2 regions of the Bacillus sp. A015 genome follow, and region 1 is predicted to be linked to the other one. Evidence: a T-box and tRNA genes for the amino acid it is inferred to sense, from the RefSeq annotation. Region 1 holds a T-box; the other holds one or more tRNA genes.
The links. The T-box of region 1 lies ahead of tyrS (tyrosine--tRNA ligase). A T-box ahead of a tRNA ligase gene usually reads a tRNA of that ligase, here a tRNA-Tyr.
Positions count from the first base shown of each region.

Region 2: it encodes a tRNA-Tyr, which carries the amino acid that the T-box ahead of tyrS (tyrosine--tRNA ligase) is inferred to sense. The anticodon was not compared.

Region 1 is NZ_JBSPZB010000015.1:6,292-22,532, forward strand. Features, by position in the region: gene ACSLGF_RS12885 (type I restriction-modification system subunit M) at 1-1,307, opposite strand, end outside; gene ACSLGF_RS12890 (restriction endonuclease subunit S) at 1,328-1,894, opposite strand; gene ACSLGF_RS12895 (esterase/lipase family protein) at 2,097-2,675, opposite strand; gene tyrS (tyrosine--tRNA ligase) at 2,996-4,264, opposite strand; T-box leader at 4,318-4,555, opposite strand; gene acsA (acetate--CoA ligase) at 4,615-6,339, opposite strand; gene ACSLGF_RS12910 (GNAT family N-acetyltransferase) at 6,495-7,127, shown strand; gene ACSLGF_RS12915 (CBS and ACT domain-containing protein) at 7,167-7,808, shown strand; gene ACSLGF_RS12920 (acetoin utilization protein AcuC) at 7,805-8,965, shown strand; gene ccpA (catabolite control protein A) at 9,009-10,010, opposite strand; gene ACSLGF_RS12930 (bifunctional 3-deoxy-7-phosphoheptulonate synthase/chorismate mutase) at 10,459-11,535, opposite strand; gene ytxJ (bacillithiol system redox-active protein YtxJ) at 11,754-12,077, opposite strand; gene ACSLGF_RS12940 (YtxH domain-containing protein) at 12,108-12,578, opposite strand; gene ACSLGF_RS12945 (DUF948 domain-containing protein) at 12,605-13,024, opposite strand; gene murC (UDP-N-acetylmuramate--L-alanine ligase) at 13,252-14,550, opposite strand; gene ACSLGF_RS12955 (DNA translocase FtsK) at 14,854-16,241, opposite strand, start outside.
Region 2 is NZ_JBSPZB010000012.1:83,577-99,817, reverse strand. Features, by position in the region: gene ACSLGF_RS11960 (glycoside hydrolase family 3 protein) at 1-473, opposite strand, end outside; gene pbp4b (penicillin binding protein PBP4B) at 487-1,842, opposite strand; gene ACSLGF_RS11950 (PTS transporter subunit EIIC) at 1,856-3,235, opposite strand; gene ACSLGF_RS11945 (MurR/RpiR family transcriptional regulator) at 3,232-4,101, opposite strand; gene murQ (N-acetylmuramic acid 6-phosphate etherase) at 4,116-5,027, opposite strand; tRNA gene ACSLGF_RS11935 (tRNA-Glu) at 5,248-5,322, shown strand; tRNA gene ACSLGF_RS11930 (tRNA-Val) at 5,329-5,404, shown strand; tRNA gene ACSLGF_RS11925 (tRNA-Thr) at 5,408-5,480, shown strand; tRNA gene ACSLGF_RS11920 (tRNA-Tyr) at 5,509-5,593, shown strand; tRNA gene ACSLGF_RS11915 (tRNA-Gln) at 5,598-5,669, shown strand; gene rocF (arginase) at 5,806-6,717, shown strand; gene sigW (RNA polymerase sigma factor SigW) at 6,901-7,464, shown strand; gene rsiW (anti-sigma-W factor RsiW) at 7,479-8,105, shown strand; gene cdaA (diadenylate cyclase CdaA) at 8,318-9,139, shown strand; gene ACSLGF_RS11890 (CdaR family protein) at 9,132-10,541, shown strand; gene glmM (phosphoglucosamine mutase) at 10,567-11,913, shown strand; gene glmS (glutamine--fructose-6-phosphate transaminase (isomerizing)) at 12,484-14,286, shown strand; gene ACSLGF_RS11875 (hypothetical protein) at 14,412-15,212, shown strand; gene ACSLGF_RS11870 (DUF2200 domain-containing protein) at 15,745-16,101, shown strand.

The DNA of each region.
Region 1 (16,241 bases):
ACTACTTTATCAATGTTATCAGTTGATAATTTGTTTTGATTTTTTCCTTTGGTAAATTCTTTACTTGCATCGATAAATAGTACATCACGCGTTGTACGGTTTTTCTTTAAAATGATGACAGTGGTTGGAATGCTTGTACCAAAGAATAAGTTTGCTGGTAAACCGATCACCGCATCAATGTGTCCATCTTCTAGTAATTTCTTACGGATGACACCTTCAGCTGCGCCTCTAAAAAGAACTCCATGTGGCAGGACAATCGCCATAGTTCCAGAATCTTTTAAATGATATAAGCCATGCAAAAGAAAAGCAAAGTCCGCTTTTGATTTCGGTGCCAACTTTCCATAGCGATTAAAACGTGAATCATCTAAAAATGTATCGTCTGCTGACCATTTGGCTGAATATGGCGGATTCATTAGAACTGAATCAAATGTATATGGCTCATCGGTTGGCCAGTCTTTATTTAGTGTATCCCCGTTACGCAAGCGCATGTCCTCGTAATCGACACCGTGCAGAGTTAAGTTCATTTTTGCTAAATTAAAAGTTGTCGTATTCAGTTCTTGCCCATGATATTTCACACTTTCTGGATACTTAATGTAATTACGAACATTTAACATTAAAGAACCAGAACCCATAGTAGGGTCATACACGCTGAATAATTTTTTCTCCTCTTGCCCCATTGCCACAATACGTGCCATCATGATAGAGACCTCATGTGGTGTATAGAATTCGCCGGCTTTTTTCCCTGCTTCCGAGGCAAATTGACTGATTAAATATTCATAAGCATCCCCAATGACATCTCCATTATGACCAATGACATCAACATCATTTAATTTTTTCAATACCTCTGTAATGGTGATATTTCTCTGTTGATCATCTGACCCCAGTTTTTTCGATTTCAAATCCACATCATCAAACAAGCCACTAAATTGAAGATATTTCGTCGATAAATCAATGAATGCTTTATTCAAATCATTCAACTGAAAGATATTCTGTTTTGCCTGACTCGCTAACTCACTAAATAAATACGTTGGTTCGATATCATACCCTATCGTATCGACTAATGTTTCAATTAAGTCTTTTTGAATATCCTCATCTGATAACAACTCTTTGTATAATTGCGCTTGTTTATCCTGCGTGTCATATTCTTCCAGTGATTCATCTGCAACTTCGACCACTTTTTCTAATAATCGATCAGATAAATATTTATAGAAGATCAATCCTAATAAATAGTTTTTATACTCTGAAGCATCCATTTTGCTTCTAAGGTCATCTGCGGCACTAAATAATGTTGTATGTAAGTCAGCCATCGTTATTTCCTCACTTTTCTTTATTGATCATGTTGTTTTAATACTTCTAAAAATAGTTGTTCTTCTAATTTTGCTTGTTTCTTCATAAGCGCTTGACGCTTTCTAAAATGAAAATAGGCTCTTCCTATCATTTGTTGTTTTTCAATAGAAGGAAGATGCACTTCTAACGCACGAAAAATCCCTGGTGTTAGTTTTGGAACCGTACTTCCTTGCATAGAAATCGCCATTTGTTTTTTCATAAATTGAGATTCATTTAAAACATAACATAAATACTGCTTATCTAGTTCTTCAGTTTCTATGATCAGCTTGGCAAAGTTTTGGTTCATGACTTTACCTTGAGTCTCAATACTGACAATCCCTGCAATCGAACTAACAAAGCTGAAGACAACATCACAAACATTTGTTAAGTACGGATCAACCGTTAATAATGTGCTTTCTTTTTCATTTACAATGGAGTCTAAATAAGCGCCATCTAAATCTTTCATTAAATCTTCATAAGAATATGCAGATAAGCTATTGTCGGCTTTTTCATTTCTTCTTGATTGGTTTTTTCCCATTTTGATCGTTATGATTTGTTCAAGCTTCATATCCCGCCCTCATTTAGTAATTCGTACGAATTACTTTATAACATATACATTCATCGTACCATAGTCTGATTTCATCGACAATCATTTCAAGTATTCACACGAATAGAACTTCATCAATAGGTACTCCATGTTTCTTCATGATTAAATCTACTTGTAAAATACAGAAAGCCAGCTTCCATGAATGGTAGCTGGCTATTTTAAATTAATTCGTATTCTGTCCCCCGCCGTTCAGTCCTTCTTTAATATAGCCTTTGACTTGGCTTGAGGCTAATAGACCGATATGTCCAACTCCGTGGATAAGGACGTTCCTTGCGCCAATTAAGCGGGAGAGGCTGTTGACGACGATGAGATCGGCTGAGCTATAGACGGATGTGTAAAGAATTTTTTGATTTGGATCGGTGCCTGGTAATGCTCTGAGTGAAACGAGTCCATTCGCTCCACCTAGTGTGACGACATTTTCAATTTTATCTCCGCCGTCTAGGTTCTTAATATAGTATAACGTGTTGGCTCCACCCATGCTATGCGCCACAATATCTACTTTTTTGGCGCCCGTTTTGGCTAGCACATCTTTGACGTATCTAGATAGACGCGGTCCATTATTAAGGTTATTGCCTGTTTTGTCTATGAAATCAATTGCATATAATTGGTTTCGGTCCCAGCCCTGTGACACCAGGTATCTTTTGATCGCCGCGAAGTTGTAAGAGGCACCACCCATGCCATGGACCATCACAACCGGATTATGCTCAGCCGCTTTGACCTCTTTCGGCTGGACGAAAACCATTGAACCAACCACCAATGCAAATGCAACGAGAATCTGCAAACTCCTTTTCATCAAAAATGACACTTTCATTCCCCCTTATTTATCTTGTTCGACTCTATTTTAAACAACAAAAATATGACAGAAAAGTGAACAAGGCACTGTTTGTCCGATATTTTCACAAGAAATAAATAATGAAAAAGCACCTTTGACTTTCTCATGAGCCAATGCCAAAAGACTAGACATTCGTTTCTCTTACAGTCTGTTGGTCTATGTGACAGCCTCCATGACTCAATTGGCATAAAAAAAAGCAGCCGGTTCTCTCAGCCGGCTGCACATCATTCTTACTTGTAATTCACAAGGAAGTATTTCTTTTTCCCTCTTCTTAAAACAGTGAATTGGTTTTCAATTCGGTCTTCAGCTGAAAGAACATAGTCTTTATCGGTTTGTCTCTCTCCGTTGATGTAGACCGCACCATTTGTGATATCTTCACGTGCTTGACGCTTTGATGGAGACAGCTTTGATTCCACAAGGATATCGACTAGTGTTAATTCTTCTGTGCTGCTTTTCTCCATTGATGGAACATCCTTAAAGCCTACTTTGACTTCTTCAGCTGAAAGAGATTTGATCTCGCCTTTAAATAGTGCATTTGAGATGTTCACAGCCTGTTCTAGTGATTCACGGCCATGTACAAGCGCTGTCACTTCTTCTGCTAAACGGCGCTGCGCTTCACGTTTTTCAGGTGCTGTTTGCACTTTTTCTTCGTAAGATGCGATCTCTTCTTTTGATAAGAACGTAAAGTATTTTAAGTATTTCACGACGTCACGGTCATCTGTGTTGATCCAGAATTGGTAGAATTCATAAGGTGACGTTTTTTCTTTATCTAACCAGATTGCGCCGCCTTCTGTTTTACCAAACTTCGTGCCGTCTGCTTTTGTGACAAGCGGCATCGTGAGACCAAATGCTTTTGCGCCTTCTGCCTCAGACTTGCGGATCAACTCAAGTCCAGATGTAATATTTCCCCACTGGTCACTACCACCGATTTGCAGCTTACAGTTTTCATTTTTGTAAAGGTTTAAGAAGTCTAACGATTGCAAAATCACGTAGCTGAACTCTGTGTACGAAATACCTGTCTCGATACGTGAGCTGACGATATCTTTTGCCAGCATGAAGTTCACACCGAAGTTCTTTCCAATATCACGAAGGAACGTGATGACATTCATTTGGCTGATCCAGTCATAGTTATTGACGATGACGGCTGGGTTCTCGCCTGCTTCAAAATCAAGAAATTGAGACAGCTGGCCTTTGATTTTCTCTGACCACTGTTCCACGATTTCTGCCGGGTTTAGTGAACGCTCTGCTTTTTTGAAGCTAGGATCTCCGATCAGTCCAGTTGCGCCGCCAACAAGGGCAATCGGGTGATGCCCTGCTTCTTGGAATCTGCGCAATGTTAAAATGGGCAATAGATGACCAATGTGCAAGCTGTCAGCTGTCGGATCGAAGCCGGAGTACAGCTTGATTTTTTCTTCTGCTAATAATTTTGTTAAACCTTCTTCATCTGTTTGCTGCTGAATTAATCCTCTGAACGATAAATCTTCCATCAATTGACTCATATCCAAATCTCCTTTTTTTACAATTCAACATAAAAAACGCCCCTTCGAATGAACGAAGGGACGATATATATCGCGGTACCACCCTGCTTAAAAGACAAAATATCACGTCTTTTCACTTACACTGATAACGGACAGATCCGTTCTTTCACTAATGAGGCAGCATTCATGCTCCTTTTCGTAAAAGCGGTTCGTGAGGGTAATTCGAATATCTCTTTGTACTGACTCGCACCAGCCGTCAGCTCTCTTGGACAGGGAAAGATGATTCTACTGAATCTCAGTCAAAACCTTTTCGTATTCAACTAAAGTCATTTTTAACATACTTTTGATATCAAGTCAACTGACGAAGGAGATTAATCTTCCATTGTCGAAAGGTCGCCAGCAGGTAAATTCAGCTCCCACGCCTTTAGCACACGTCTCATAATTTTTCCGCTTCGCGTTTTTGGCAGTTTGTCTTTAAACTCGATTTCTCTTGGTGCCGCATGTGCAGCAAGCCCCTTTTTCACAAACGTACGAATCTCTTCTTTCAGCTCATCTGTCGGCTCGTATCCGCTCCTGAGAGCAATGAATGCTTTGATAATTTCACCACGTACCGGATCTGGTTTTCCAATGACACCAGCCTCTGCAATGGCCGGATGTTCAACCAGTTTACTTTCCACCTCAAATGGACCGACCCGCTCTCCTGACGTCATGATGACATCGTCGACACGTCCCTGGAACCAAAAGTATCCGTCTTCGTCCATATATGCTGAATCTCCTGAAACATACCAATCTCCCGGCATAAAGTAAGATTCATATTTTTCAGGATTGTTCCAGATCGTATGCATCATGGACGGCCAGCCCTTTTTGATCGCAAGGTTGCCCATCCGGTATGGTGGAAGTTCATTTCCGGCATTATCCACAATCGCGGCTTCTACGCCTGGAATTGGTTTCCCCATCGAGCCTGGTTTGATGTCCATGCATGGATAATTACAAATCAGCTGTGCACCAGTTTCCGTCATCCACCAAGTATCGTGAATTCGTTTGCCAAATACAGCGTCTCCCCAGCGGATCACTTCCGGATTGAGAGGCTCTCCTACACTTAAGACATGACGGAGCGAGCTGAGGTCATATTTTTGAATGAGGTCGTCCCCTGCCCCCATCAGCATTCTGAAGGCTGTCGGTGCACTGTACCAAACGGTCACACCAAGTGATTCAATCGTTTCATACCACGTATCAGGATTAAACCGGCCACCTAAGATGACATTCGTTGCCCCATTTAACCATGGTGAAAAAATACCGTACACTGTCCCTGTTACCCAGCCTGGATCAGCTGTACACCAGTAGACGTCATCTTCTTTCAGGTCAAGCACCCATTTACCGGTCTGGTCTTGCTGCACCATCGCGCCATGGACATGCAGCACACCTTTTGGCGTACCAGTTGACCCTGACGTGTAATGAAGTAGGAAACCGTCTTTTTCATCCATCCATTCTACTTCAAGTTCCTTTACTGCCTCCTGAAATGCCTCTTCGTAGTGAATTGTCCGCACACCACCGATGTCTTCCTTTTCACCGCCGACAATGATGACAGATTCAAGCTTCGGAAGCTCTGCAAACGGAATACGCTCAAGCAGATCCGGCGTTGTCACAATGACCTTCGCCTCGCTATTTTCTAAACGGTCTTTGACGGCGCCTTCCATAAATGCCTCAAATAACGGGCCAACGATCGCACCAATTTTGACAGCACCAAGCAGAAGAAAATAGAGCTCAGGTGATCTTGGCATAAAGATAAACACGCGATCCCCTTTTTGCACATGCGCCTTTTCTCTGAATAGATTTCCCGCTTTGTTTGTGTTGATTTTCATATCCCTGAACGTATACTTTTCATCCCGCTGTGAATCTTTGTAATGAAGCGCCACCTTGTTCTTACGAAACGAGTCCGCATGTCTGTCAATTGCTTCATAGGCTGCATTTATTTTTCCTGTTTCATACCAGGAGAAGTTTTTTCTCGCTTCCTCCCATGAAAATTCTTTGTATGCCTGCTCATAATCATTTAAATGATAGTCTCCTTTTACTGATGGTAGCGTTTCCACTTTCATCAAACAGTCCCCCTTTGCATACGTTTACAATGACCATTATAGTATAGATGACTTTTTTTCTCAATTTTTAAAAAACTTATGGTGAAACCGTTTTAATTTCTTCAAGATTTAAGCTAAAATAGAGACGACTCACTAGAATTTGAGGCGGTGGATACGTGGAGCATCCTAAAACTTATTATTCAAAAACAATTGAGCGAGAAACAGGTTCTATCCTGATTGAAGGACCGGTACCTGCATCAGAGCTTGCGAACTATACGTTTCATGAAGGACTAACGGCATTTCGCACGCCTGAGGAGCAGAAACAAGCACTTGTTGAAATAGCAGATCTTCCAGAAGGACGTATTATCATTGCAAGAGTGGATGAGCTTGTCGTAGGCTATGTCACGTATTTGTATCCTGATCCGCTTGAGCGCTGGTCAGAGGGCAAGATGGACAATTTAATCGAGCTTGGCGCGATTGAAGTCGCTCCTCCATTTAGAGGATGCTCGCTCGGCAAGCATTTACTTGATGTGAGCATGATGGATGAGCAAATGGAGAACTACATCATTATTACAACTGAATATTACTGGCATTGGGATTTAAAGGGGACAAAGAAAAACGTTTGGGAGTACCGTAAAATGATGGAGAAAATGATGAACGCAGGTGGTCTTGTCTGGTTTGCAACAGACGAGCCAGAGATCAGCTCACATCCAGCCAATTGTTTAATGGCGAGAATCGGAAAAAACGTGAGTCCTGATTCGATCGAGCGTTTTGATCGTCTTCGCTTCCATCAGCGCTTTATGTATTAACGTTCAATTCGTTTTTTTGGCAAAGGGGATTGGTAAACAATGATGATTGAACAAATTATGGAGCGTGATGTGATCACGCTGCGAAAAACCGATACGATCGAAGAAGCCATTCAAAAAATGAGTGCACATCACATTCGGCATATTCCCATCGTATCTGATCAAGATTCTGTCATTGGGATGGTGACAGATCGGGATATTAAAAATGCCAGTCCAAGTATTTTCGAAACAGAAAAAAGGCAGCTTTTTATTCAGCGGCCGGTAGAAGAGATCATGGTGCTAGAGACAATCACCGCCCATCCGCTTGATTTCGTTGAGGAGATTTCGAGTGTCTTTTTTGAGCATGGAATTGGCTGCCTTCCAGTGGTGAGACGCGGTAAGCTTGTAGGCATTATCACAAAGACAGATTTACTTCGTACGTTTGTCAGACTGACAGGTGCAGATCAGCCTGGGTCACACTTAGAGGTTGAAGTGAAGCAGATGACAGAAGGGCTCGCAGACATTACGGCTATTTTAAAGGAGCAGCATATTCAAATGCTGAGTGTGCTTGTGTACCCGCATGCAAATGAAGCCTCTAAAGTGCTCGTATTCCGCCTTCAAACCATTCATGCAGATCATGTGACGAAGCTGATTCGGGCAAAAGGCTACAAGGTGCTCTGGCCTATGGAGCAGACGGTCAAATGAAGGAAGCGACCTTTGTTTTTTCACCATCTTTTCAAACGTACCAGTTTCATCAAGATCACCCCTTCAATCAGCTTCGTGTCTACTTAACATACGATCTTCTTCAAAAAATGAAGGCGTTAACGGATGATGAGATCATCGCACCGCGTATGGCTACGCTGGAGGAATTAAAGCTCGTCCATACGACAGATTATATTCAAGCTGTGCAGCGGGCAAGTGAAGGAAAGCTGTCTACAGCAGAGGGTGAACGCTACGGCCTTGGCACGGAGGATACACCGATGTTTGCAGGTATGCATGAGGCGGCTTCTCTTCTTGTTGGTGGGACATTAACAGCGGTTGATCAAGTGATGCTGGGTCATTCGCAGCATGCGCTCAACCTTGGCGGCGGGCTTCACCACGGATTTAAAGGACGTGCATCTGGCTTTTGTATTTATAATGACAGCTCTGTGGCCATTCAATATATTCAAAAGACATATGGCGCAAGGATTTTATATATTGATACGGATGCTCATCACGGAGATGGTGTACAGTTTAGCTTCTATGACGATCCAGAGGTATGTACTGTCTCCATTCATGAAACGGGTCGCTACTTGTTCCCTGGAACTGGACAAGTACAGGAAAGAGGCCATGATAAAGGCTATGGCTATGCGTATAATATTCCGCTCGATGCATTTACAGAAGACGAATCGTTCCTCGAAGCATACCGAACAGCAGTGACTGAGATAGCTGCTTTTTTTAAACCAGACGTGATTTTGACGCAAAACGGAGCGGATGCTCACTATTACGATCCTTTAACCCATTTATCTGCCACCATGAAAATATATGAGGAAATTCCCAGACTTGCCCATGAGCTTGCTCATCAATATTGTGAAGGCAAATGGATCGCTGTTGGCGGAGGCGGATATGATATTTGGCGCGTGGTCCCAAGAGCGTGGAGCCGCATTTGGCTTGAGATGAAAGGCGTCACACCGCCAGCTGACCTTCCTAAGGAGTGGATTCGGGCATGGAATAAGCAATCGCCTGTCACCCTTCCATCAACATGGTTCGACCCTGACGATTTATATCCACCGATACCAAGAAAAGCAGAAATCACAGAAAAAAATGCGCAAACAGTAGAAAAAGCACTCATGCCTGTTAGAAGAGAAAGGAAAAATGCATAAGAAAAGCAGGCATTCACTGATAAGGTGAGCCTGCTTTTTGTTTTTATTTTGTTGATTGTCTTTCTTCAATTCTGTGTGGCAGCTCAACAATTTGATCGTCCACTTGTTCTTTGTTCATCAGCTTTGTCAGCAGTCTCATTGCGACAGCGCCAATATCATATGTCGGCTGAACAACCGTTGTCAGCTGAGGACGTACCATGAGGGAAAGTCTTGTGTTATCAAAGCCAATGACCTCTAAGTCTTCAGGAATCGAGACGCCTCTGTCCTGTGCGCCGTGAATGACACCAAGAGCCATTTCGTCTGTTGCTGCAATGACAGCCGTCGGCTTGTCTGATTGCTCAAGCAGATTTGCAAGAGCTTCAATTCCTGAGTCATAGGAGTAATCGCCTTCAGCAACGAGAACATCATCAAAAGCAATGCCCGCTTCTTCTAGCGCACGCTTATATCCAGCAAGCTTTCTCACAGAGTTAATTGGTTCTGACATCGGACCAGATACGAACGCAATTCGTTTATGGCCTTTGTCAATTAATAATTGGACTGAATCATAAATGGCCTGCTCGTAGTTAATGTTCACAGATGGTGTTTGTGCCTGCTCTTCAACCGATGCTGCAAGAACAATTGGTACAGGAGAGCGCTTAAATTCTTCGACATGCACATCTGTGATGTTGCCGCCCATAAAGACAATCCCATCTACTTGTTTGCCTAGCATCGTATTTAACAAATGCAGCTCTTTATCTGTATTTTGATCTGAGTTGCTCAAAATGATGTTGTACTTGTACATCGTGGCGATATCTTCAATCCCGCGTGCAAGCTCAGAATAGAAGATACTAGAAATATCAGGGATGATGACCCCAACTGTCGTCGTTTTTTTACTTGCAAGTCCTCGTGCCACTGCGTTCGGACGGTAGCCAAGACGATCAATCGCTTCAAGCACCTTTTTTCTTGTTGTTGGTTTCACGTTCGGATTTCCATTCACAACACGTGATACCGTTGCCATACTTACATTTGCTTCTCTTGCTACATCATATATTGTAACATTATTCACATAAATCACTCCTTCAAATACACTTCATATCTATAGCATTCACCAATTAGGTAGAGACATATCAGATACGAAAAAAATAATATCCTATTTGTCATTAAAACGATGAAAAGAGACACATAATTTTTCAATCTACATCAAAATGACATTCTTTTATGAAATTATACACGTTTTTTCTTCATATGAAAACGTTCCCTTTCTTTTTATAACTAAATTAAACAAACTTTAATGAGCTTGTTACCTGTAAATTGAATCATATTTCATCAAAAGTCATCGTGAACATCAGCTATGACAATGATCTTAGCAGATTCTATCGAATTTTAAAAATGAAAACATTGTGAACAAGCACTTTAAGCTTGCAATGTGTTTTATTCCTTTCATTTCCAATTCTATTCTGTTTTCTCCATGAAAAAACCGCCGGGCTACTATCCGGCGGTTCTTCTAACTATGATTACGCGTGAATGTTGACAAGTGGTCTTAACGCATCTAACCATTTTTCGAATTGAGGAATGTCCATTTGCTGCGCTGAATCAGATAGGGCAACAGATGGGTCTGGATGCACTTCTGCCATGACACCGTCCGCTCCAATCGCAAGAGCTGCTTTAGCTGTTGGCAGAAGAAGATCTCTACGTCCAGTTGAGTGCGTCACATCAACGAATACTGGTAAATGTGTCTCCTGTTTCAAGATTGGCACAGCAGAGATATCTAATGTGTTTCTTGTCGCTGTTTCGTATGTGCGGATACCGCGCTCGCAAAGGATGATTTGGTCATTTCCTTGTGCGATGATGTATTCAGCTGCATTGATGAATTCTGAAATGGTCGCTGCTAGACCGCGTTTTAAAAGAACTGGTTTCTTCACAGACCCGGCTTCTTTTAATAGTTCGAAGTTTTGCATGTTACGTGCACCAATTTGAATCACATCAATATGCTCGATCGCTTCTTCAATATGCGCAGGGTTTACGATTTCACTAATGACAGCAAGACCGTATTCATCAGCTACACGCTTTAGAATCTTTAGACCGTCTACGCCAAGCCCTTGGAAGTCGTATGGACTTGTGCGAGGTTTAAATGCGCCACCGCGAAGAAGTTTTAGTCCCTGCTGTTTAGCTGCTGCCGCGACTTCTGCGACTTGTTCGTAGCTTTCAACAGCACATGGTCCAACGATGAAGCGTTGTTTTCCATCACCGATGGCTTCCCCATTGATGTTCACAATTGTATTTTCTGGTTTTTTCTTACGAGAAACAAGAAGTGCTTTGCTGTGGTCATCTTCTTGAAGCTCTAGACCTGCTTTGAAAATTTCCTTGAAAATATGCTGGATCGTTGAATTTTCAAATGGGCCGTCATTTTCTTCAAGAATTTGGTTCAGCATTGTGCGCTCTCTGACAGGATCATAACGGTTGACACCTTGCGCTTCTTTTGCCTTCCCAATTTCTTTTACAATGCTTCCTCTTTCATTGATCAGTTTTAAGATTTGAAGATTTAGTTCATCTGCTTGCTGTCTCAATTGTTCTAGTTCGTTGTTGCTCATTTTTGTCATCCTTTCCTCTGCCTGCTCTCGCTTTTTATTTTTAAATTCTCTCAGGATAGGGTTTATTATAAACAAAGATTTCGGAATTGTCACGAAAAAATTCTTTATTACCAAAACGCTTTTAAGCGATAAAGTATTATGTGTAAGATTATAGCATACTTTTGGTTCAAGTAAACCTTTTTTTATAAAAAAAAACGTCAGCAGTTGCTGACGTTCTTCTACATATGATGTTCAAGCGCTTCTTTTGTAATGCTTGAGTGAGATGCATGCCATTTTACTTTTCCACCGCTAAAGACGAGTGCCTGGGGACTTTCGTGCTTTACCCCTGACTTTTCAGCCACATAGGATGAAAGCTCTCTTGTGTTTTGAATTTGCAAGAAATAAGCAGGTACGTCTTCATGTGCAGATGCAAATGCTTCAAACTCATGAAAAGCAGCTTGGCTGATTGGACATGTCAAACTGTGCTTAAAAAAGACAAAGGTTCCGTCTTGATTCGTTAGTTGATCAAACTGTTCTTCTGTTTCGATGAGTTGCTTTGACATGATGTGCTCCTTCCTAACTTAAGCAGCAAGTTAGCCTTTAGTAGATTGTTCTACTTTTTCTTTGACATCTTTGATGCCGTCTTCAATTTCTGATTTTGCTTCTTGTGCTCTTACTTTTGCTTCGTCTGCTACATCTGACGCTTCGCTCGCAAGATCATTTGCAGCATCTTCTGCTTCACTTTTCACTTGATTAGCTTTTCCAGCTGCACGCTCTTTTATGTCTTTCACTTTGTCTAAAATCTGGTTTGACTGCTCTGCCACCAGCTGAGACAATTCAGACGTTTTATCTTTCGCAATCGTCACATATTCAGTGCTTTTTTCCTTCGCATCTGTTGTGAGTCGATCTGTTTTGTCTTTTAAAGCATTCGCTTGGGTGTTCAAATCATCGCGAAGCTCTTTCCCTGACTTCGGTGCTAAGAATAATGCTGTTGTTGCACCAACAATGCCACCAATAAGTGTTCCGATCAAAAAGTCTTTGCTATTGATTCCGTCTTTGCTCATGATTATTCCTCCTATGCGAAAATGGTTTAATTTTGGTGTTTACGTTGTTTCCATTTTTTATAAATTTCAAGTGCTGCGTTACTCCAGCTTACAACATCCGTGACTTTTTCTTGGTTCCTTTCAACGGAAGAAGAAACTGCTCCAGCTGCCTGCTTTATGCTTGTATTAAATTGGTTGATCGAGCCGCCAATTCCCTGCACCGCATCCACAACTGTGTTGAGTTTTGCCGATTTGTCTTGAATATCTTCAGCAAGCTGATTCGTCTTATGTAGCAACTGTGCTGTCTCTGTGGTGATACCTTGCATCTGTCCTTCAAGACCTTCTAAAGTTGATGCGACATTCTTTAATGTCAGCTGTAAAGATTTTAATGTTTTAGACAAATAGATGACAAGAATGAGGAAAGCAATTGCGATCAGTGCAACGCTTAGATATAAAATAATAATCATCTGATACCTCCTTTGTTGCGGGCATATTCAATTCAATACCCTCTCGTTGTATCATTCAAACATCGCCTAGAATGACCGATTGATTAATAATTCTACACTTATTCGCTCATTCCTGTCCACAGCGAATGAAAAAAAGCAGCACATCTTGACACATTCAGCCCCTTTGTCACATTTTATTCAACATAAAAAAGTGCCGATTGAAACGGCACTTTTACGATCATTTACATTTATACAGCAACTTTCTCATAAGCACGTAAATATTTTTGAATGTCTCCGGCTCCCATAAAGATCAAAATCGCATCCTCGTGCGCTTTCAACACAGATGTCTCTTCTTCATCAATCAACTGAGCTTGCGGAATTTTTCCACGTAAATCTTCGATGCTTAGTTTTCCAATGTTTTCACGAGCTGAACCAAAGATATCGCAAAGATACACATAATCAGCTTTCTTTAGGCTATCAGCGAATTCAGTTAAGAATTGCTGTGTCCGTGTGAAGGTATGCGGCTGGAAAACAGCGACAATATCACGTTCTGGATATTTTTGACGGGCCGCTTCAATGGTGACCTCAATTTCAGTTGGGTGATGTGCATAATCGTCAATTAAAACTTGCTCACCTACTACTTTTTCATTAAAGCGTCGTTTCACACCGCCAAATGTTGTTAATGCACCTTTGATCAAATCTACATCAATGGCTTCATAATGACATAAAGCAATCACTGCTAACGAGTTGAGGACATTATGATTTCCATATGCAGGAATATAGAAGGTATCATAAAACGTATTGCGAACAAATACATCAAATGTGGTGCCTTCCGTATTTTTCACAACATTACGTGCTTGGAAATCATTTTCTTCATTGAATCCGTAGTACACAACAGGTACTTTCGCTTGAATCTTGAGCAGATGCTCATCGTCTCCGCAAGCGATAATGGCTTTTTTCACTTGAAGCGCCATGTGTTGAAACGCATCAAACACGTCATCAATGTCCGAGAAATAATCAGGGTGATCAAAATCGATATTGGTCATGATCGCATAGTCTGGATGATAGCTGAGGAAGTGTCTACGGTATTCGCATGCTTCAAATACAAAATACTCGCTGTTTTCTTTCCCCATTCCAGATCCATCACCGATTAAGTACGAAGTTGGCTTTGCTGATTGCATCACATGGGCAAGCAGTCCTGTTGTGGATGTTTTGCCATGAGCACCAGTAATCGCAACGTTTGTGAATGAATCCATGTATTCTCCAAGGAATTTATGGTAACGAATCACAGGAATCCCTTCAGAAAGGGCACGTTCAATCTCAGGGTGTGTATCAGGAAATGCATTTCCTGCAATGACCGTCATCCCCGGCTGAATATTATCTGGGTCAAATGGAAGAATTTTGATATTTCTTTCTTCTAATGCTTTTTGTGTAAAGATATGCTTTTCGATATCCGATCCTTGGACAGTATACCCAGTATCATGAAGAATTTGGGCCAGTGGACTCATACCTGTCCCTTTTATTCCAACAAAATGATAAACAGTCATAATTGTACCTCCAACAAACGTCTATCTGACTTACAGTATATGACGCTCATTTCAATTTGCAACTTGTGATTTTCGTCTCTAGCGGATCACAGATCGCAGCTCCAAATAAAGATTTTTTCCGATCTCCCTATTCTAATCAATATTAACTATGATTAGTATCCGACAACTTTCCCATTTCTAACACCTGTTTCAGCTCATTTTACATAAAAAGAGTTCAGACAGGCACGCAAAAAGTGTCCAATTACAAAATTGCACCTATGTGCTATCATACCATGTTTATCAAAAAAATGAAGTGGTTTTTGTTTAGATCAATTGTTCTAGATCACTGAGTGTCATGAGGACTTCTCTTGGTTTACTGCCTTTCGCACCAGAGATCATGCCTTCACGTTCCATCATGTCAATCAATCTGGCTGCACGATTGTAGCCAATTCTAAATCTTCTTTGCAAACTGGATGTACTTGCACTATTTTGCTCGATTGCAAATCGGCAGGCATCCATAAACAATTCGTCTTCGTCTGTAATCGCAGAGCCTTGGAGCATCAATTCCTCCTGTTCGAAAAGAAACACAGGCTTGCGTTGTTTCCTCACATGTGCCACCACTTGATCGATCTCGCGGTCTGATACAAAGTTCCCTTGCAGCCTTGTCGGCTTGCCAGAGCCATTTTCTAAAAAGAGCATGTCTCCTTTTCCGAGAAGCTTTTCTGCACCTGCCATATCAATAATGGTTCTAGAATCTACCTGACTTGAGACAGAGAAAGCAATTCTTGTTGGGATATTGGCTTTAATGAGACCTGTGATGACATCAACGGATGGTCTTTGAGTCGCAATCAGTAAGTGAATACCACACGCTCTTGCTTTTTGTGCAATCCGGCAAATGCTTTCTTCGACTTCATTTGGTGCGACCATCATTAAATCAGCCAGCTCATCGATGACAACGACGAGATACGGAAGTTTTTCACCCATTTGTTTTTCTTTCACAAGCTCATTGAATCGTTTAATTTCTCTCACACCAGAGTGAGCAAACAGTTCATAGCGTCTTTCCATTTCATCAACTACCCATTTCAGGGCAGCTGTCGCTGTCTTGGCATCGGTAATGACAGGACTCACAAGATGTGGAATGTGATTATACGGCGCTAATTCAACCATTTTAGGGTCGATTAGGAGCATTTTCACTTCATCTGGTGAGGCTTTAAACATCAAGCTTACTAAAATGGTATTAATGCAGACACTTTTTCCTGAACCTGTTGCTCCAGCAATTAAGCCGTGCGGCATTTTTTGCAGATCAACCACGACGGGCTGACCTGATATATCTAATCCAAGCGCTGCCGTTAAAGGAGATGGATTGTCTCTAAATGCACTGCTTCTGATCATTTCTCTTAAGAACACCATTTTACTGTGCAGGTTCGGCACTTCAATTCCGATCGTGTTCTTTCCTGGGATTGGTGCTTCGATTCGAATATCCTTTGCGGACAAACTGAGTTTAATATCATCTGACAGGTTCGTGATTTTGTTCACTTTCACACCTGGTTCAGGATGTACTTCAAATCTTGTGACAGAAGGGCCCTGCGTGACATGGACCACACTTGCTCTTACATTGAAATTTTTAAGCGTTGCATTGAGCAGCTCTGCCCGCTCTTTCACCCATGCCCCGTCCTCTTCTTTTTGAGCTGGAGGTACGTCTAGAAGGGCTA
Region 2 (16,241 bases), on a different contig from region 1:
CCGATGATTTTTCCTGTGTCGTATGCATTTTTCTTGCTTCTAGAGGCACCAATCGACATATTTCCTGGGAAATGTGTTCCCTTTTGTAGTCTTGTGACGATTCCGCCTTCTTGGTCAATTGAAATGAGTAAAGGAATATTTGGCGATGTTTTTTGAAATTCATGAGTGAGTTTGACGGTTTGTTTCGTATCAACGACATTCTCTGCAAATAAGATGACACCGCCTAGATGATATTTCTCTACAAGATGGGATACTTCTTGATTCATCTTTGTTAAGCCTGTAGGCGCGGATTCATCTTTTGTTTGCCAATTGCGAAAGTCTGGCATGAGCATTTGGCCAATCTTTTCATCCAGTGACATGTCTTCCACCATTTGTTTTGCGGTTGGAAGAGAGGCAGAGCTAATCTTTTCCGTTGGAATGGAAGAGGTTAGCAGGGCCAAAACCAGAGCAGCGGGGAAGAGAGATTTTAACATCGAATTCCTCCTTTTACTTAAAAGATTCGTAGATTGCGGTCATGATGCTTCCATAAGTACCAGTTGGGAAAAGATCACCTTCGAATTGATTAGGGTTGGTTTCAGGTGAAACGACAGGTGAATGTTTCTTATTCGTCAGCAAAGCGATACCTAGATTGTGTTTTGGATCAATCAACGTCATCGTTCCGGTCCAGCCTGTATGTCCATAGGCTTCGTTACTTGCATATTTTCCAAACATCCATTCCATGTCAGTATGGCCGTTTTTCCGCCAGCCTAGCCCGTAAGTTGGGTTCGTGTCTGAGGATGTTGTAAAGAGATCGATAGAAGCTTGGTCAAAGATGGTTGTTTTCCCATAGCCTCCTTTGTTGAGCATCAGCTGGAGCAGCACCGCCATATCTGAGGTGTTAGAGAAAAGCCCAGCATGGCCGGAGACACCAGCCATTGAGTAATATGCTTTCTCATCGTGTACTTCTCCTAGCAGGGTGTATCGTCGAATGTTTTCAAAATCGATCACACCATCTCGCGTATTGCCTAAACGTTCAGTTGCTGCAAAATGCTTCGGCTTGAATCCTTTTTGCAGCGGATTGAACATTGTATGCTTGAGACCTAGCGGCCGATAGATCGTAGACTCTACATATTGATCAAGAGGTATTCCTGTTTTTTTCTCGATGATCATGCCTAAAAGCATGTAATCAATATCACTATAAATATGCTGGGTACCTGGCTCGTATTGTAGAGGCACCTTAGGCAGCCATTTCATGGTTGTTTGTCTATCTTGAGAGAAAAAAGAGCCCGCTGATTCTTTGCTATAAAATAAGACACTGGATGGGAGTCCGGCAGAATGGGTGAGAAGATCCTTTACTCGAAGCTGATCTTTGCCGGTTACCTTTGCATCTGGTTCATCCTGAAAGTCTGGCAGGATGGATTGTATTTTTTCATTCACATCTAGTTTTTGCTCGTATACAAGCTTTTGCAGGGCATAGTTGGTGGCGTACATTTTTGTATTGGATGCCAGGTCGAACAGCGTGTTCTTTTTCATTTTCTTATACGATTTGAGTTCGTTAGACCCTTCGTATTTTTGCCTGTAGCCATAGGCTTTTTGATGGACGATCTTACCATCCTTGATGATGATGAGCGCGGCTCCTGGAAATCCTGCTTTGATATCGTTTTGAATCATTTGATCAACCTTCCTAAGCTGCCTGGAAGAAAAACCTACTTGTTCTGGTCGTTTTGCTTTTTTTAAGACGGGATATTCTTCAGGTGCTGTTTTAGACAAAGACGATACAGGATGGGAGCTAGTTGCAAATGTTTGTACTGGTAGCCCAAGGAGCATGAACAGACATGTCATCAAAAGAAAACATTTCTTCAATAGCTAGACCTCCTTATTGATTGGTTTCCTCGAATTCAACAGCCATATCATCATGAAAGCCAAATAAGTATGTGAAGATAAATCCAGCGACATATGCAATGAATAGTCCAATTAAGTAAAGAAGCATTTGATGCGCGTGAACGATAAAGGTTAATGGAAGACCTGATACCCCAATTGCTTTAGTGGCGATTTGGAAGTAGGCTTGAAATGCTCCGCCGATTCCAGCACCGAGACAAGCAGTGAGAAATGGTCTTCCTAGTGGTAGTGTGACACCGAAAATGAGTGGTTCACCAATACCAAGCATTCCTGAAGGAAGTCCACCTGCAATGGCTCTTTTGAGCTTTTTCTTATTTGTTTTCATATAAATGGCAAATGCAGCACCGACCTGTCCTGCGCCTCCCATAGCGAGAATTGGCAGAAGCGGGTCATCTCCAATTGAATTGATGAGTTCCATATGAATTGGTGTCAGTCCTTGGTGAAGTCCTGTTACTACAAGAGGAAGGAAGGTCGCACCAAGAACAAATCCGGCGAAAATACCGCCCATGTTTAATAGATAAGTGAGTCCTGAGGTGATGGCATCAGATATAAATCCGCCGACTGGCATGAAGACGATGTACGTAAAAATTCCAGTAATGAGTAATGTGATGGTTGGTGTGACGATGATATCGAGTGACTGCGGGACGAAGCGTCTAATTCGGGTCTCAACAAAGGCCATAAAGATGGCGGCAAGAAGAACACCGATGAGTCCGCCTCTGCCTGGTAGAATATTTGTGCCAAATAACATAATATCTGCGGAGGCTGGATTAATAATGAGGATACCAGCTAATGCGCCTAATGCGGGAGAGCCTCCAAATTCCTTTGCGGCATTTGTTCCGACTAATATACCAAGATAAGCGAACAAGCCTGAACCAATAACGGTTAAAATGATTGCAGCTTGAGATTTTTCATCAAGCCAGCCCGCTTGCACGATCGCTTTTGTAATACCAGTAATGAGACCTGACGCAACCAGTGCTGGAATGATAGGGATAAAAATGCTGGCAATCCGTCGTAAGAACAGCTTGAACGGTGTGCGGTTCTTTTGTGAAATGGCTTGCTTGTTTTTTTGTGCTTCGTTGTTCAAGTCATATGAACCAGAGGCTTTTAGCAGCTGTTCAAACGCACTTGATACTTGGTTGACGACGCCAGTGCCTAAAATGATTTGAAGCGTTTCCGCCTCAACGACGCCAATGACGCCATCAAGTTCTTTGATCGCTGTGATTTGAACTTTTTCATCATCGATCGGTGTAATTCGGAGACGTGTCATACAATGTGTATGAGAAGAGATATTTTCAGAACCACCACAGAGCTTAAGAATATCTTTCGCTAACTGCTGATATTTCTTTTGATGACTCATGTTGAATCCCCCTTTGGTTTTCGTTTCATGGAGCGGATGGCATGCCTAGTCTTGTCAATATATTGCGCTGTCTCTTCATATTGACGGGAAGCTAAACTGAGGAACAAGACATCAATTAAGTAGAGCTGTGCCATTCTAGAGGAAGTGGCAGCACTGCGGAAAGGTGCTTCATTGGAACCGGACGTCGATAGGTGAACGTCACATAAAGCAGAAACGCTTGTATGACCTGGATGCGTTAAGGCAATGGTTTTCACTTGATTTTCTTTTGCGAGCTGAAGGGCTTGAATGATGTCTAACGTTTCTCCAGAAAAGGATATACCAAAAACAATGTCGTTCTTTCCTGCATTTGCGATGACGGTGGATGCGATATGCATGTCAGTAAAGGCTGTGGCCGCATAATTGATTCTGAGAAATTTCTGCTGTGCATCAGCTGCGACGATGCCAGATGCACCAACACCGATAAAGTGGATTTGGTTTGCATGTAGCAGCAATTGAACGGCCTTTTCTAAAGCATCTGCATTTAAAATAGAGGCAGTATCCTTAATCGATTGAATCGAGTTTCCTGCTGTTTTTTGAATAATGGAGTGAAGTGGTTCATCTTGTTCGATATCTCGGTAGCCCTGTTTATCGGTATGCATTAAGTCTCCAGCAATCCGCATTTTCAAATCGTGATAGCCATCTAGTCCGAGAGATTTACAAAGGCGAATCACTGCAGAGCTGCTTGCACCGGCAGCCTGACTGATTTCATGCACTGTGCTTTTAATGACTTTGTCAGGATGGGCAAGGATATAGTCTGCAATGATTTTTTCGGATTGGGGGAGCTTTGCTTTCATTGTGTGTAATAGGGTGAGTCCACCTGCTGACATGAGCACTGCCTCCTTTAGGATTGATGACGTAAGATGGCTTTGTCGATATGGCCATTCGTTTTGTTGAGTAAGTCCTGTGCTGTCTTCTTGTCTGTGTTTGTTTGGAGCATGACGATGGCGGTTTTGACTTCTAAATCTGCCGCTTCAAGTGTTTTCACGGCTTGTTCGTAGGAAGCGTTTGTCACATGTTGAATGATGGTGATGGCGCGTTCTTTTAGTTTATGATTGCTTACTTTTACATCAACCATCAGGTTTTCATATACTTTGCCTTGTCTGATCATGACAGAGGTGGAAAGCATATTTAAAATCATTTTATGAGCGGATGCGGCTTTCATTCGTGTTGACCCAGTGATGGCTTCAGGTCCAACGACGACTTCAATGGCGCAGTCTGCCAGCTCGCTAATTTCTGCTTGTTCATTGCAGCTGAGGGCTACTGTTTTTGCTCCAATGGATCTTGCGTAGTTTAAAGCACCGATGATATAGGGCGTCCTACCGCTAGCGGCAATGCCGACGACAGTATCTTTTGACGTGAGGTGGATGTGTACTAAATCCTGTTTGCCGGCTTCTTCACTGTCTTCCACATCTTCGGCAGCATGTGAAAACGCGGAGTCTCCACCTGCCATGATGCCTACAATGACATCAGGTGAGACGCTATAGGTTGGTGGACATTCAACAGCGTCCATCACGCCAATTCTGCCGCTTGTTCCAGCGCCTAAATAAATGAGTCTGCCTCCATTCGAGATGGATTCATAGGCAAAGTCACTTGCTGTTTTCACATGTGGAAGTACACGATTGACCGCTTGAGCGACTTTCATATCTTCTTGATTGATCATTTGGAGCATTGCGAGCGGATCTGCTTGTGAAATTCCCATTGTGTTGGGGTTTCTTGATTCTGTTGTCAAAGAACGCAGTTGAGATGGCTGCATGTGACATACCTCCTTATTTCTTCATTTTCAGTATATTGAGTATGATATGAAGTTTCAATATTATATTTAAATACTGAAATTATATTTTAATCAAAATGTCGTGCTGAAAGGTGGTTAATTGTTAGAAAATAAAAAAAATAAAATTCCCCTTTACAAAAGGGGGACAACCTGTATATAATAACTTTTGTCAGCTTCACGGAAACAGTAAACTTGACAAACTGGCCCGTTGGTCAAGCGGTTAAGACACCGCCCTTTCACGGCGGTAACACGGGTTCGAATCCCGTACGGGTCACCATGATGTGGAGGATTAGCTCAGCTGGGAGAGCATCTGCCTTACAAGCAGAGGGTCGGCGGTTCGAGCCCGTCATCCTCCACCATATGCCGGTGTAGCTCAACTGGTAGAGCAACTGACTTGTAATCAGTAGGTTGGGGGTTCAAGTCCTCTTGCCGGCACTGTTTTTTCTTTATCAATTCCATATGTGGAGGGGTAGCGAAGTGGCTAAACGCGGCGGACTGTAAATCCGCTCCCTCCGGGTTCGGCGGTTCGAATCCGCCCCCCTCCACCATTTTTGGGCTATAGCCAAGCGGTAAGGCAACGGACTTTGACTCCGTCATGCGTTGGTTCGAATCCAGCTAGCCCAGTTAAGACACCTTTTTCAAAAAGGTGTCTTTTTTTATGTTAGCAGAGGGAATGTATAACTATTCAAAATGTTGTCAAGTTGAGTCAGGAGGCATCGAGAAAGTAAAATATAAGCATGAACAGAAAGGGGATGTACATATGGGAGATCAAAAGAAGGTCACGATTGTCGGGGTTCCGATGGACTTGGGTCAAACGAGAAGGGGCGTCGATATGGGACCGAGTGCGATTCGATGTGCTGGCGTAAAAGAAAAATTGGAATCGCTCTCATTTGATGTGGAGGATCTCGGGGATATTCCAGTCGAGCAAAGAGACGATGAGAAAGGTTTATATACAAGTGAAAAATTAAAAAATCTAACGGAGAATGCTGGTGCCAATCAGCTGCTTGCTGAAAAGGTTGACAGTATTGTGCAGTCAGGTTCGTTTCCACTGATTTTAGGCGGTGATCACAGCATTGCGATTGGCACACTTGCCGGTGTAGCTAAGCATTATGAAAACTTGGGTGTCATTTGGTATGATGCGCACGGTGATTTAAATACGGAGGAAACTTCTCCTTCTGGAAATATTCATGGCATGCCGCTTGCTGTCAGTCTTGGCCTTGGGCATGCTGATTTAACGAACATTGGTGGTTATTCTCCTAAATTGAAACCTGAAAATGTCGTATTAATTGGTGCTCGTTCCTTAGATGAAGGAGAGCGGCAGTTGATTAGAGAAAAAGGTATGAAGGTGTATACGATGCATGAAATTGATCGTTTAGGGATGACAAGGGTGATGGAGGAAGCTATTGCGTATTTAAAGGAAAGAACAGATGGTGTCCACCTATCGCTTGATTTAGATGGGCTAGATCCAGCGGAATGCCCTGGTGTAGGAACTCCTGTGGCAGGCGGCATTAGTTATCGTGAGAGTCACCTTGCAATGGAGCTTTTAGAGGAAGCAGGTATTTTAACTTCAGCCGAATTTGTGGAGGTAAATCCAGTATTAGATGAGAAAAATAAAACAGCAGAAGCGGCAGTTGCTTTAATTGGTTCTTTAATGGGTGAAAAGTTATTGTAGAGCGGGACTTGTTCCTGTTTTTTTTATTTTGGGGAAATTTAAGGATATATTAAGGTTTTTACCGGCTGATAAGCGTAACACGCTGTCAAAAATTTGTTACACTATTTTTTAGAGGAGAATGAAACCTTTTGGAAAGAGGTTCGTATACAATAAAGACCGGTGAAGGCAGAGGTTGAATATACTATGGACACAATGATTAAAAAGAGAATTAAGCAAGTGAAAAAAGGCGACCAAAACGCATTTACAGACATCGTAGACCTGTATAAAGACAAAATTTATCAGTTGTGCTACCGTATGCTTGGGAATGCACACGAAGCGGAGGATATTGCGCAGGAGGCGTTTATTCGTGCCTATGTGAATATTGAGAGCTTTGATGTGAATCGTAAGTTTTCCACGTGGCTGTACCGCATTGCAACCAACCTGACCATCGACCGTATTCGCAAAAAAAAGCCGGATTATTATTTAGATGCAGAGGTGGCAGGAACAGAAGGACTGAATATGTATTCTCAAATTGCTGCTGATGGCATTTTGCCAGAGGATGAGGTGGTATCTCTTGAGTTATCGAGTACCATTCAGCAAAAAATTCTAAGATTACCCGATAAATATCGTTCGGTCATCGTATTAAAGTATATTGATGAACTCTCGTTAAAAGAAATTAGTGAGATTCTGAATATACCAGTTGGTACGGTGAAAACGAGAATACACAGGGGTAGAGAGGCTCTCCGGAAACAGTTGAGAGACCTTTGAGTGAGGTGATTTTGATGAGCTGTCAGGATAGAGTCGTCCAGCTTATGCATCAGTATTTAGACCGGGATATCATGCCCGAAGACGAAAAAGAATTAAAGAGCCATCTGCAATCGTGTGAGGAGTGCCGTACTCATTTTCAACAAATTGAGAAATCCATTGCGCTAGTGCAGAGTACATCTCATATAGAAGCACCATCTGATATCACTGCAAAGGTGATGGCAGGTCTTCCAAAGGAGAAAAAGCGTGTGTCGGTTCAAAGATGGATCAAAGCTCACCCGCTGATCGTAGCCGCTGCCCTCTTTCTCATTTTGATGGGAGGCAGTCTGTTTACAAGCTGGAATACCGATCATAATTTCAGTGTGTCAAAGCAGCCGAATCTCGTGGTTGAAAATGATACAGTGACCGTGCCTAAAGGGGAAACCGTCAAAGGTGATGTCACTGTCAAAAATGGCAAGCTGATTGTAGAAGGCAAGGTTGATGGAAATGTCACAGTCGTCAATGGGGAACAGCTGACTGCTTCTGCCGGACAAGTCACTGGTCAAATCAATGAAATTAATGAAGTGTTTGATTGGATCTGGTACAAAATGAAATCCACAGCACAAAACGTGATGCGGGTCATTGGGCCAGAGGAGCAAAAGTAAATCAAACAGCATGGAGCAGTCTCTTAGGGGCTGCTCTTTTTCTATATCATTGCTCAGATTCACGCATACTAGAAAGCCAGCCATATATGGCAACTATTTTCCTTGCTGAAATAAAATGTGGTATAATAGCCTCGCTATGTATTTACACATAGGCTTTTTTTATAAAAAAATGCATCACACGAAGAAACTTGAAAATTCTGGAGGACGAGGAAATGGCTTTAGGGGATATTCCTTTTTTGCAGTACCTCGGTAATGCTGTTGATATACTCGTTGTTTGGTATGTGATATATAAATTAATGATGGTCATCCGCGGAACAAAAGCGGTTCAGCTTTTAAAGGGAATTGTGGTCATTGTTCTCGTCAGGATGGGAAGTGCGTATCTCGGTCTTAACACACTTCAATGGCTGATGGATCAAGCGATTACGTGGGGGTTCCTTGCGATCATTATTATTTTTCAGCCAGAGCTAAGGAGAGCGCTTGAGCAGCTTGGGCGCGGCCGTTTCTTCTCAAGAAGCGGGACACCTGTAGAGGAACAGCAGCAGAAAACGATCGAGGCAATTACAAAAGCAATTAACTATATGGCAAAACGCAGAATAGGAGCGCTGCTGACAATTGAGCGCGATACTGGGATGAATGATTACATAGAGACAGGAATTCCTTTGAATGCAAAGGTGAGTTCTGAGCTGCTGATTAATATTTTCATTCCGAATACACCGCTTCATGACGGTGCTGTCATTATGAAGCGTGATGAGATTGCAGCTGCAGCTTGTTATTTACCGCTGTCAGAAAGTCCTTTTATCTCTAAGGAACTCGGAACGCGCCACCGGGCGGCAGTTGGTATTAGTGAAGTGACAGACAGCTTAACCGTCATCGTCTCTGAGGAGACAGGCGGCATTAGTGTCGCAAGAAATGGTGATCTCCATCGAGAATTGACAGAAGAAGCGCTTGAAGAAATGCTGATTGCTGAATTTAGTAAGAACAGCAAAGATGCTTCCTCGACCAAATGGTATTGGAGGGGCAAGAAAAATGGATAAGATTTTGAATAATCGCTGGGCCGTAAAGTTTCTTGCATTGGTCTTCGCTTTATTGCTGTATGGTGCAGTCAATTCAGCGCAAGCGCCCACGCCGAAAAAAATCGGTGAATCCTTTTTCCCAACATCGACGACAGATGAAGCAACCTTAACTGACATTCCTGTTAAAGCGTATTATGATGACGAGAAGTACGTCGTCACTGGTGTACCGCAGACAGTCAATGTCACGATTAAAGGATCAACAAGTGCTGTGAAAACAGCAAGACAAACAAAGAATTTTGAAATTTATGCAGATATGCAAAACTTAACGACAGGCACACATAAAGTGGAGCTGAAGGCAAGAGATGTATCAAAGGGAATCACATTATCGATTAATCCGTCTGTGACGACTGTGACGATACAAGAAAAAACGACAGCTGAATTTCCTGTTGAAACAGAATTTTATAATCAAAATAAAATCAAAGACGGTTATTTACCCGAACAGCCCATTGTGAATCCGAAAAAGGTGACTGTCACTGGCTCAAAGGATGTAATCGACAAAATTTCTGTCATTAAAGCATTTGTGAACTTAGAGGATGTCGATCAACAGATTGAAAAAGAAGCGAAGCTCACTGTGTATGACAGCAGCGGGAACGAGCTGCCAGTCGAAGTGAGTCCGTCAGTGGTGGATATTACGGTCCCAATCACGAGTCCAAGCAAGAAGATCCCGTTTAAAATTGAGCGGACGGGCAGCTTACCGGATGGGATCAGTATTTCAAGCATTGAGACAAGCCCTAGTGAGGTCACAGTGTACGGCTCCCAAAAGGTGCTGGATGCACTTGATTTTATTGATGGCGTTAAGCTGGACCTAAGCAAGATTAAAGATGATACGGAGGTTGATGCCGACATTCCACTGCCAGATGGTGTGAAAAAGGTGTCGCCTGAAACCGTTAAGATCAAAGTGAAGGTTGCAACAGCTGAAGAAAAAAAGATCGATAATGTACCTATTTCTGTCGTGGGTCTGAGCAAGGATCTCAGCTCTAAATTTGTGAGTCCGTCTTCTGGGCGTCTCATGTTAACAGCAAAAGGATCAAAGAGTGCAATTGATAAACTAAAGGCTTCAGATATTGAAGCCTATATCAATGTGGGGGACTTGAACGAAGGAACACATGAGGTCAAAGTACAAGTGAACGGTCCTCAAAATGTGACGTTTACTTTATCGAGATCAAAGGTCAAGGTGAAACTTACCTCTACTGACAAAGAAGATCAGCCGGCTTCTACGAATGATCGAAAGGATCAATCGTCTGATAACGATGATCAGGAAAAGAAGAGTAAAGAGGAATCGACACAATATAAAGCAAAGAAAGAATCAAGACAAAGACAGCGGGTTAAAGAAGATAAAAAAGAGGACTCAGAGCCCTCTTGAATGGTAAAAAAGGAGCGATTGAAACATGGGCAAGTACTTTGGAACTGATGGTGTAAGGGGTGTGGCTAATAGCGAATTAACGCCAGAGCTCGCATTTAAAATTGGGAGATTTGGCGGCTATGTCCTCACGAAGGATAAAGAACGTCCAAAGGTACTCGTTGGACGAGACACACGTGTATCTGGTCATATGCTAGAAGGAGCCCTCGTTGCAGGCTTACTTTCAATTGGGGCTGAAGTGATGCGTTTAGGTGTGATCTCAACACCTGGCGTGTCCTATTTAACGAAGGCAATGGATGCAGAAGCGGGTGTTATGATTTCTGCTTCTCACAACCCAGTTCAGGATAACGGGATTAAATTCTTCGGCGGCGACGGCTTTAAACTGTCAGATGAACAGGAGAACGAAATTGAGCAGCTAATGGATCAGCCAGTCGATCAATTACCACGTCCAGTTGGAGCCGATCTTGGAACGATGAATGACTACTTTGAAGGTGGTCAGAAATACTTGCAATTCTTGAAGCAGACAGCGGATGAGGATTTCACAGGCATTCACGTGGCCCTTGACTGTGCACATGGTGCAACATCTTCTCTTGCGACACATTTATTTGCTGATTTAGATGCAGATGTGTCCACAATGGGAACATCACCAAACGGCTTGAATATCAATGATGGCGTCGGCTCAACTCATCCAGAGGCACTTTCTGCTTTTGTAAAGGAAAAGGGTGCGGATATTGGTCTTGCGTTTGATGGTGACGGTGACCGTTTAATTGCAGTCGATGAAAAAGGTGATATCGTAGACGGCGATCAAATTATGTACATATGTGCACGTTATTTGAAGAGTGAAGGCCGATTAAAGGATGACACAGTCGTGTCAACAGTCATGAGTAACCTCGGCTTCTATAAAGCGCTGGAGAAACAAGGCATTAAGAGCATCCAAACCGCTGTTGGTGACCGCTATGTGGTCGAAGCGATGAAAAAGGACGGCTATAATGTCGGCGGCGAGCAATCAGGCCACTTGATTTTCCTTGATTACAATACGACAGGTGACGGCATGCTTTCTGCCATCATGCTTGTGAATACGCTAAAAGCGACAGGAAAAACATTATCAGAGCTTGCGGCTGAAATGGAGAAGTTCCCGCAGCTTCTAGTGAATGTGAAGGTGTCTGATAAATATAAAGTGGAAGAAAATGAAAAAGTAAAAGCTGTGATTCAAGAGGTTGAAAAAGAGATGAACGGTGACGGCCGTATTCTTGTTCGTCCATCTGGAACAGAGCCGCTTGTACGTGTGATGGCGGAAGCGAAAACAAAAGAGCTGTGTGATGAATATGTGGCTCGAATTACCGCTGTTGTCAAAGAGGAAATGGGTATTGAGTAATAGATGAAAGCAAATCGCTAAGCAGCGGTTTGCTTTTTTTCGAATAATCGTCATAAGTGAAATGAACTGTACGAATCATATAAGGGAGGGTAACTTGCTAATGCCTTCATACATAGGAGAGCACATCAAAGGTAGAACGTGACAAGCCTCATCGCATATAGTGTATGGAGGTCTCGCTTTCTCAAATGAAAGGGATCACCCCTAAATTGTGATTGACGGAGGTCAGACCTTATAGTACAATCATCCTTGTGTTATTGGATTTTTATTCTAGCTGGAAAGGCAGGGTAGATGTTCAGGAACTCTTATAATGATAGCGCCCGAACTAAGCGATCGGACGACAGATGCTTAGTTGACGAGGATGGAGGTTATCGAATTTTCGGCGGATGCCTCCCGGCTGATCAAAAGAGATCACAGCCGTAAGTGTTTCTTTAAAGCAAAGAGGTGACTCTTTGTACAAAGGGAATACACATGATCTCCCAAAATAAACATGTAGAGAGGGACGAAGAAATGTCCCTTCTATTTTAGTAGGCTTTCTTTGTCCCTTTCACGTGATCGGGAGGAAGAATATTTATGTGTGGAATCGTAGGTTATATTGGTCAGAATGATGCGAAGGAAATCTTATTAAAAGGCTTAGAGAAGCTTGAGTACCGCGGGTATGACTCAGCAGGTATTGCTGTGGCAAACGAAGAAGGCGTGCATGTGTTCAAAGAAAAAGGACGTATCGCTGAGCTTCGTGAGGTCGTGGATGCAAACGTGGCATCTTCAGCAGGAATCGGACATACACGCTGGGCAACACACGGTGTACCAAGCCATCTCAATGCGCATCCGCATCAAAGTGCTTCTGGCCGTTTTACACTTGTTCATAACGGTGTCATCGAGAACTACGTACAATTGACACGCGAATATTTACAAGACGTCACACTGAAAAGCGACACAGATACAGAGGTTGTTGTTCAAGTCATCGAACAATTTGTAAGCAGAGGTCTTGATACAGAGGAAGCTTTCCGTCAAACGCTTCTTCAACTAAAAGGCTCTTACGCAATTGCCCTTTTCGATAACGAAAACAAAGAAACAATCTATGTGGCGAAAAACAAAAGCCCATTATTGGTTGGTTTCGGAGAAGATTTCAACGTTGTGGCATCTGACGCAATGGCGATGCTTCAAGTAACGAACGAATATGCGGAATTAATGGATAAAGAAATGGTCATTGTCACAAAAGACGAGGTGATCATCAAAAACCTTGACGGTGATATCATGACACGTCCTTCTTATATCGCTGAGCTGGATGCAAGCGACATCGAGAAAGGCACATATCCTCACTACATGTTAAAAGAAACGGATGAACAGCCGCTTGTGATGCGCAAAATCATCCAAAAATATCAAGACGAAAACGGCAAGCTGTCAGTCGCTGGCGATATCGCAAGCGCAGTAGCAGAAGCAGACCGCATTTACATTGTGGCTTGTGGAACGAGCTACCATGCAGGGCTTGTCGGTAAACAATATATTGAAAACTGGGCGAAAGTACCTGTAGAAGTTCATGTAGCAAGTGAATTCTCTTACAACATGCCGCTTCTATCGAAAAAGCCATTGTTCATCTTCCTTTCTCAATCTGGGGAGACTGCGGACAGCCGCGCTGTACTTGTTCAAGTCAAAGAGCTTGGTCATAAAGCATTAACAATCACAAACGTACCAGGTTCTACGCTATCTCGTGAAGCGGACTTCACATTGCTTCTTCATGCAGGACCAGAAATCGCAGTAGCTTCAACAAAAGCCTACACAGCACAAATCGCTGTTCTTGCGATCCTTGCATCAGTTGCAGCTGAATTAAATGGTCAATCTCTTGACTTTGATCTTGTGAAAGAGCTTGGTATTGTGGCAAACGCAATGGAAGCCCTTGTTGATCAAAAGGATGAAATGGAACAAATCGCTCGTGACTTCTTCACAGTGACACGTAACGCATTCTTTATCGGAAGAGGACTTGACTACTATGTGTGCCTTGAAGGTTCACTGAAGCTAAAAGAGATCTCATACATCCAAGCAGAAGGCTTTGCTGGCGGAGAACTCAAACATGGAACCATCGCTTTAATTGAAGAAGGCACACCGGTCATTGCCCTTGCAACGCAAGAGCACGTGAACCTCAGCATTCGCGGTAACGTCAAAGAAGTCGTTGCACGCGGAGCGAACCCATGTGTCATCTCACTGAAAGGCCTAGAAGACGAAGGCGACCGTTTCGTCCTTCCAGCTGTACACCCAGCACTTGCACCACTTGCATCTGTTGTCCCATTACAGCTGATCGCTTACTACGCAGCACTTCACCGCGGGTGTGATGTGGATAAACCACGTAACCTTGCGAAGAGTGTGACGGTGGAGTAGGTTTAAATAAAATCGGATTTTTGATGTGTTCGAATAATAAAATTGTTTAAATATGGAATTTTAGCACCCGTTCGCTTATAATTAAAATAAGCGAACGGGTGTTTTTTATTTCAGGGAGGAAAATAATGGTTAATACTAGACAAAGATTGAATAAGAGAAGAAAAACTTTAAATGAAATTCAAAATCTAGTTAATAATGCTGCTAACTTACTAATAATACATTATTCTTGCGAAAGTTTTTATCATATTAAAGACGGGCGCACTCCTAGAATAACGTCAATTGCTGTTCGTTATTTTCATACAGGTCAAACAGAAACTTTTTCTATTCATAAAGTAGCTGAAAAGAAAGGATTTTTAGCAGAAATTGAAGCGAGGTATGACGAGTTAGAAAAGGTAATGTTAACTGAATTTTATAAGTTCATAAAAACTCATCTGAATTACAATTGGGTTCATTGGAATATGAGAGATATTAATTATGGCTTTCAAGCTATAGATCATAGATTTAGTGTATTGGGTGGTAAGCCAATTTCAATACCAGATTCTCAAAAGTTTGATTTAGCAAGAAAACTAGTTGATATTTATGCAGATTATGCCGATCATCCGAGGTTAGAAAAATTAATAGATTTAAACAATATAACTAAAAAAGATTTTTTAACGGGTGCAGAAGAAGCGAAAGCTTTTGAAGAATTAAAGTATGTTGAGTTACATCGTTCAACGCTTAGGAAAGTAGATATTTTTCATGCCATACTTGAAAGAGTTATTGATAAGAGTTTGAAAACTAAAAGTAAATGGCATCATATTTATGGATTTACACCACAAGGAATATTCGAGTCTATAAAAGATCATTGGATATTTGCGCTAATTTCTATAGGAGTAGGTGCAGCGTTATCAGCAGTATTTGGTATTGTGTTTCTAGAATATTTGTAAAGGTAGGTAATCTACATGAAAAACGTCAAACAGTGGAACTAAAAACAAAAATCTCTAGTTGTATTAAAGCAGTTAGAGGGCAAGGTGAACTTGCTCTTTACAAGTCCTGGTTAACAATTCAAGATGCACTTTCTCGAGGACATGTGCATCGTTTCGGTGTTTGAAAGCATCGAGTGAACACATTTATTTTCGTATCTAATAAGAAATTTTCAACTAGTTATTTCAGTAGAAAGTATTAATAAACGACATTAAGCTTTCAAAAAAGATGAAGGAAATAAAAAGGTATATATGATTGTTTATAGATAGAGCATAAAAGGACTTACAAATTTTATGACTGTGAACAGCGTAGGTTAAGAAATTTAGGTGGAACGTCTATTTTAGAGATTTAAAAAGAGCTAATCATGCTATCTTCTTCAAAGGTTTAATACTGAGACTGCACGAAAATAAAAGGAATAGACATTTTATATAGTGGGAGTAGAAACTTTTGAAGACCTGGCGATATCAATATGTAACGAAAGAAGAGAGCAGACACATGACCAAACCTAAAATTTACACAATGAGCTTTGCAAAGGTCTATCCTCTCTACATCGCAAAGGCAGAGAGAAAGGGACGAACGAAAGCTGAGGTCGATACGATTATTTGTTGGTTAACGGGGTACAGTCCAGAAGAGCTGCAGGAACAGGTGGATAAACATAAAGACGTTGAAACCTTTTTTGCTGAGGCTCCTGAGCTTCATCCTTCCCGCAGTTTAATCAAAGGAGTCATTTGTGGTGTTCGGGTAGAGGGCATTGAGGAAGAAACGATGAAAAACATTCGGTATATGGATAAGCTGATTGATGAGTTAGCGAAGGGAAAGACGATGGAAAAGATTTTGCGAGGTTCATTATAAGCATCTATAAACATGTAAGCCCAGTGAGCGCACCTTCACTGGGCTTTTTTATATTTATAGACCATTCGATTGATAAAAATAAGATTCATTTGAACGATTTCCCTCTCCATGTCGTCAAAAGAAGTGTTATCAAAACAAAA